DNA from 2 places in the Paenibacillus sp. J22P277 genome. Region 2 is predicted to be linked to the other one. Evidence: riboswitches for the same ligand, from Rfam matches in the RefSeq annotation. Region 2 holds a riboswitch; the other holds the start of a gene.
The links. Region 2 has a riboswitch for ZMP and ZTP ahead of AC50YL_RS25985 (bifunctional 5,10-methylenetetrahydrofolate dehydrogenase/5,10-methenyltetrahydrofolate cyclohydrolase). Riboswitches for the same ligand answer to the same signal wherever they lie in the genome.
Positions count from the first base shown of each region.

Region 1: another riboswitch for ZMP and ZTP. It lies ahead of rpiB (ribose 5-phosphate isomerase B); the one in region 2 lies ahead of AC50YL_RS25985 (bifunctional 5,10-methylenetetrahydrofolate dehydrogenase/5,10-methenyltetrahydrofolate cyclohydrolase).

Region 1 is NZ_JBXENS010000011.1:105,642-108,843, reverse strand. Features, by position in the region: gene AC50YL_RS32525 (manganese efflux pump MntP) at 15-575, shown strand; gene AC50YL_RS32520 (low molecular weight protein arginine phosphatase) at 607-1,188, shown strand; ZMP/ZTP riboswitch at 1,260-1,342, shown strand; gene rpiB (ribose 5-phosphate isomerase B) at 1,461-1,928, shown strand; gene AC50YL_RS32510 (TIGR01440 family protein) at 1,943-2,545, shown strand; gene glyA (serine hydroxymethyltransferase) at 2,711-3,202, shown strand, end outside.
Region 2 is NZ_JBXENS010000007.1:470,843-474,044, reverse strand. Features, by position in the region: gene AC50YL_RS25995 (SDR family NAD(P)-dependent oxidoreductase) at 1-241, shown strand, start outside; gene AC50YL_RS25990 (ThuA domain-containing protein) at 259-891, shown strand; gene AC50YL_RS25985 (bifunctional 5,10-methylenetetrahydrofolate dehydrogenase/5,10-methenyltetrahydrofolate cyclohydrolase) at 1,150-1,998, opposite strand; ZMP/ZTP riboswitch at 2,064-2,143, opposite strand; gene coaD (pantetheine-phosphate adenylyltransferase) at 2,309-2,785, opposite strand; gene AC50YL_RS25975 (phosphoesterase) at 2,782-3,202, opposite strand, start outside.

The DNA.
Region 1 (3,202 bases), on a different contig from region 2:
AGGGAGTGGATGGCATGGTTGAGGCGGGCCTGCAGGCCGGACAGCTGCTGACGCTGATCGTAATCGCGTTGGCGCTCGGGATGGACGCTTTTTCTTTGGGCGTGGGCATCGGGCTCAAAGGCATTCGGCTGCTTGATGTCCTCAAGCTGAGCGCGATTATCGCGCTATTTCACATCATGATGCCGCTGATGGGCATTTTTACGGGGAAATACGTCGGCACGCTGCTCGGCGGCGTGGCGACTTCGGCCGGCGGGGCGCTGCTGCTGCTGCTCGGCGGCCATATGATCTACAGCTCGCTGCGCGGAGACGCGGTGCCGTCGATCAATCATCGCAGCGCCTGGGGGATGCTGCTGTTCGCGCTCAGCGTCAGCATCGATTCCTTCTCCGTCGGCCTGTCGCTCGGCATGTTTGCCGTGGATATGCTGCTGGCGGTGCTGCTATTCGGCCTCGCAGGCGGCGTCATGTCCATCTCGGGCCTGCTGATCGGCCGCCGGGTCAGCTCGAGCCTGGGCGGTTACGGCGAGGCGGTCGGCGGCGTGATTTTATTGACGTTCGGGCTGCTCATCTTGTTCTGAATTCCGAAGCCCACCTAAAGGAGGTTCTCGCATGAAACGGATCTTGTTCGTATGTACCGGCAACACGTGCCGTTCGCCGATGGCGGAGGCGATGCTTCGGGATTTGGCGCAGAAGCGCGGGATGTCGCTGGAGGTCCGCTCCGCGGGCGTTTCGACCGTGGACGGCCTTCCCGTATCGACGCACGCGCAATCGGTGCTGCGGCGCCGGGACATCCGCCATAACAACGGCTCCACCGCGCTCGAAAGCGGCTCCGTGACGTGGGCCGATCTTATATTGACGATGACCGCCAGCCATAAACGCCACCTGCTGCAGCGATTTCCGAGCGCCGTGGACAAGACGTACACGCTGCTGGAGTTCGTCCATCGCGACGAAGAGGGGCTGGGACGCATCGCGGAGCTGGAGAGCCTCTATACGGATTTCCAAATGAAGCAAGCCCTCGGCGGGCAATTGACGGACGCGGAGCGCCGGCGGCTGCTGGAGCTGGAAGCTTCCATTCCGAGCTTCGACATTGCCGATCCGTTCGGCGGCCCGCTGCACGTCTACGAGGACAGCGCGGCCGAGATCGAAGCGGCGCTGCGCAAGCTGCTGGAACGCCTGCAGCAGCGCAAATAACGGGCGCTGGCGATTGCGGCGAAGGATTGATTTTGCCGGCCCGATCCGGTATGATAAAGCTAATTAAAGACGGTTTCCGATGTAACTGGCGACGAAAGTGGGTCCAACCACGGTGGAGCATCGGATCATACGGCCGGTCGCCTGGGCAAAGAGCAGCGTGCGTGAGCATGCTTGCTCTTTTTTCGTCTTTTCCGGCGAAATCAGGTATACTAGAACCATTGCGAATCGACAATTTCCGCCATTGCGCGGTCTCATTGGGAGGTATATCAAGGATGAAAATCGCCATCGGAGCAGACCATGGGGGCTACCGCCTCAAAGAAATCGTCGTGCCTTATATACAGTCGCTGGGTCATGAAATCGAGGACGTCGGATGTACCTGCGAGCAATCGGTCGATTACCCGGACTACGCGCTGCCGGTTTGCGAGCGCGTCGCGCAGGGCAAGGCCGACCGCGGCATTCTGATCTGCGGCACGGGCATCGGCATGTCCATCGCCGCGAACAAGGTGGCCGGCATTCGCTGCGCCCTCGTGCACGACATGTTCTCGGCGCAGGCGACGCGCGACCATAACGACACGAACGTGCTGGCCATGGGCGAGCGCGTGATCGGACCGGGCGTGGCTCAAGAAATCATCCGCATCTGGCTGGAAACGCCGTTCTCGAACGGCGAGCGCCATGTCGGCCGCTTGAACAAGGTGAAGCGGATCGAAGAACAAAACGCGCAGCCGGCGCACGCGGAATAAGGAGCGGATCCGACATGAACGATACGGCAGCGGGCGGAAGTGCGGCTCGGTTGACCAAAGATGTCGAGACCGTCGTGCGCGAGCTTGCCGAAGCCGCCAACCTTCGCAAGGGGCAATTGCTCGTGATCGGCGTGTCCACGAGCGAGGTGCTCGGCCAGCGAATCGGCACGTCCGGTACGCTGGAGACGGCGCAGGCGATCTACGGCGGCATCGAGGCCGTGCGGGGCGAGTTGGATTTCTATCCGGTGTTCCAATGCTGCGAGCATCTGAACCGGGCGCTCGTCATGGAACGCGAAGCGGCGGAGCGCTACGGGCTTGAGCTGGTCTCGGCGGTGCCGGTGCGCAAGGCGGGCGGCTCCATGGCGGCGTATGCGTTCGGCGCGCTGCGGGACGCGGTGCTGACGGAAACGGTGCAGGCGCATGCGGGCATCGACATCGGCGACACGTTCATCGGCATGCATTTGAAGCGCGTGGCGGTGCCGGTGCGGCCGTCGATCCGGTCCATCGGTTCGGCGCACGTGACGATGGCCTTCACCCGTCCGAAGCTGATCGGCGGGGAACGGGCGGTTTATTCGCGCCCATCGGAGTCGGATGCCGCGAGCGACAATTGCGACTGAGCAATTAAAAACGCGTATGCTTTCGAAGTTGTTTTATTCTCCGAACCGGCCCACGCCGGTTCGTGCTTCGCCATAAAACGAAGCGTATGCTTTCGAAGTTGTTTTATTCTCCGAACCGGCCCACGCCGGTTCGTGCTTCGCCATAAAACTTTAGGAGGAATAATCATGGAAAACCTACGCAAGCAAGATCCCGAAATCATGAAAGCCCTTGGCCTCGAGCTGCAGCGCCAGCGCGACAACATCGAGCTGATCGCCTCCGAGAACATCGTATCCGAAGCCGTATTGGAAGCAATGGGCACGGTGCTGACGAACAAATACGCCGAAGGCTATCCGGGCAAGCGCTACTACGGCGGCTGCGAGCACGTGGACATCGCCGAGGATATCGCGCGCAACCGCGCGAAGGACCTGTTCGGCGCCGAGCACGCGAACGTCCAGCCCCACTCCGGCGCGCAAGCGAACATGGCCGTTTACCTGGCCGCATTGCAGCCCGGCGACACGGTGCTCGGCATGAACTTGGCCCACGGCGGCCATTTGACGCACGGCAGCCCGGTCAACGCATCCGGCATTCTGTACAACTTCGTCGCTTACGGCGTCGACGAGAACACGTTCACGATCAACTATGACGAAGTGCGCAAGCTGGCGTTCAAGCACCGTCCC
Region 2 (3,202 bases):
CGCGCTGAACATGGGCTCGACCATCATCCATAACCGGATCCGCAAGGACGGCGGACGCGTGCTGCTCCTTCATCCCGGCTGGGTGAAAACGTTCATGGGCGGCAGCTGGAACGACGCGGGCACGCATACCCCCGAGGAAGCGGCCGCTCATATCCTGCGGCTAATCGAAGCGCGAGGCGGCGAGCTGCACGATTCGCCCCTATACTTGGAAGCGGATACAGGCAACGAGCTGCCTTGGTGAAGAGAGGAGACACGACGATGAACGAATCCGTTCAAGCGCTGCTGCTTGGGGATTTCACGGCCGCGCCTTGGCATCCGCTGGAGCCGGCGCGCGCGGAGCTGCAGTCCATTCTTGGCGGCGATTTCCATCTGGACGCCACGGAAGATTACGATGTCCTGACCCGGCTGGATCAAGCGGCATCCCCCTTGTGCATCTCGTATACGGACTGCTGGCAACGCACCTTGAAGCCCGAACAAACGGCAGGACTCCTGCGGTACGTCGCGGGCGGCGGCGGCCTGCTCGTGGTCCATAACGGCATATCGCTGCAATGCAGTCCGGAGCTTGCGCAGCTGATCGGCGCCCGCTTTACCGGACATCCGCCTTGCCAGCCGCTCCGCTACCATCCCGTTGCCGGACATCCCCTGCTCGAGGGCGTCGACGCGTTCAGCCTGGACGAAGAGCCGTACTTCTTCGAATTCGATCCGTTATCGGAACGCGAGGTGTTCCTCGAATACGAATTCGAAGGGAACCGTTATCCCGCCGGTTGGACGCATCCTTACGGGCTTGGCAAGGTCGTCTACCTGCAGCCGGGGCATCATGCCCCTTCGTTCAAGCCCGCGTCTTATCGGCGGCTTGTGCTGAACGGCGCGCGGCGGGCTTGCGGCCGTTAAGCCAGGCCGCTCCCCGAATCGCAAATAAGGCGATCCTCCGGTTCTCGACCGAGGATCGCCTTATTCGTCTTATGAACTGCTCGACCGGGCTCCGCCGGACGCCTGCTTGTTCACGTTAAACGCGGCACGCTTCGATGCATCGGCGAGATGCGCCCTTTCCGACAACGCCATAGGCCTGCTGCTGCCGTTAAACTTCGCGCGGCGCGCATCGAAACGCGCTGACCGGCTTGCCGGGGCCTCTGCATCGCGCCATCTCGTCTACGCCCCGAGCTTCTCCGCCGCATCCACCGTATGCTTGAGCAGCGTCGCGATCGTGACGGGCCCGACGCCCGCGGGAACCGGCGTGATCGCGGACGCATGCCGCGCGCACGCCTCATAATCGACGTCGCCGACGTTGCCGGGGTTATAGCCGGCGTCGAGCACCACGGCGCCCGGCTTGATCCAGTCGCCCTGCACGAAATTCGGCTTGCCGACGGCGGCGACGACGATGTCCGCGAGACGCACGATCGCGGGCAGGTTCTCCGTCCGCGAATGGCAGGTCGTCACGGTCGCGTCCGCGTTCAGGAGCATGGCGGAGACGGGCTTGCCGAGAATCGGGCTTCTGCCGATGACGACGGCATGGCGGCCGCGCGCCGGCAGCCCGTAGTAGTCCAGTATCGCCATGATCGCCGCCGGCGTGCAGGACGGAAAGTCCGCGAAGCCGAACGCGTTCTGCGCGAAGCCGAGCGTCGTGACGCCGTCAACGTCCTTCCGGATGTCGATGGCTTCGAAAGCCGCGCGTTCGTCGATCCCGTGCGGCACGGGATGCTGCAGCAGAATGCCGTGCACGGAGGCATCCTCGTTCAGCTTCCGAATCGCGCCGATCAGCTCCTCCGTCGTCGTGCCGGCAGGCAGCTCCACGCGGATCGACGCGATGCCGAGGCGCTTGCAGGCGTTGCCTTTCATCCGCACGTACGTCGCGGAAGCCGGATCGTCGCCGACCAGCACCGTCGCCAGACACGGTTTAATTCCCCGTTCCGCCAACCTGGCGATGCGCGCCTCCAATCGTGCCTTGATGCTGTCGGCGACCGCGTTGCCGTCCAAAACAAGCTGGTTTGCATGAGTCATGTTCCGTCACCCTTTCCGTGTTAGATGCGCAGAAAAACAGAAAGAGGCAAGGGGGAATTCCCCCTTACCTCTGCCCAGGCGTACGGCCGTATAAACGATGTGCTCCCCCGCGGTTCGCCGCGTTACGCCAGTCACACACGCTTTTGAATCGATGCTTGTATTATACGCCTGCAACGGATGCGGAGCAATCCCTTGCACGGAGCCGCACGGAACTTGGCGGCGGACGGCCATCAAACCTGCCTGGCCGAGAATTCGCGATGTACCGTACATGCCGCGAATCCGCCCGATATCGCAGAACGACGACCCGCCCTCATACGGTGAACGTCACCATCCGCGCATATGCGTCCCGGTGCATGTACGCCTGCGCCAGCTCCGTCTTGTTCGACTGGAGGAACATGCGCACGAGCGAGCTGCTCGTCTGGATGTCCTTCAAATAAGGCGAGAGGTACACGGTGTCCGCCTTCGTCGTGCTCCGCATGTACTGTTCCAGCTGCAGCTCGTACTCGAGGTCCGTGGAGTTGCGGATGCCCCGGATGACGGCCTTCACGTTATTGGCGTTGACGTAATCCGCCACGATGCCCTCGAAAGGCACCACGACCGCGTTCGCCATTTGCGCCAAGGACAACTGCACGAGCTCGGTACGCTGCGAGATGTCGAAATAATGCTGCTTGCTCCGGTTGTTCGCGATGATCACATGCACCTCGTCGAACAGGCTCCCCGCCCGCTCGATGACCGAAATATGCCCCAGCGTGATGGGGTCGAAGCTTCCCGCGTAGACGACCTTCATGCCTGCTCCTCGCTCGGCACCACGGCGTCGCGGATCTGCTCGAACGTGAGCGGCGCGTAATCCCAATGCTCCACGCTGACGTTGAAGTAACTGACGCTCTCGTACTTCTGCCCGTGGATATGGCCGTGCACGTTCACGTAAGGCATGTGCTTGTTCATGTACATCGGCTCGTGGGACAGGAAGAAGAAGTCCTTGTAAATGATCGGATGCTCGCTCACCTCGTCGAAACCGACGTCCAGCCACCATTGGCGGGAGCGGCCCCGATCGTGATTGCCGAGGATCAGATGCTTGTACCCGTTCAGCCGCGAGACGATCGCTTTGGTCTTGTCCCGGTTCAGGAACGAGAAATCCCCGAGATGGAACACCTTGTCCCCTTCGCCGACGACCGCGTTCCATTTCTCGATCATCGCCTCGTTC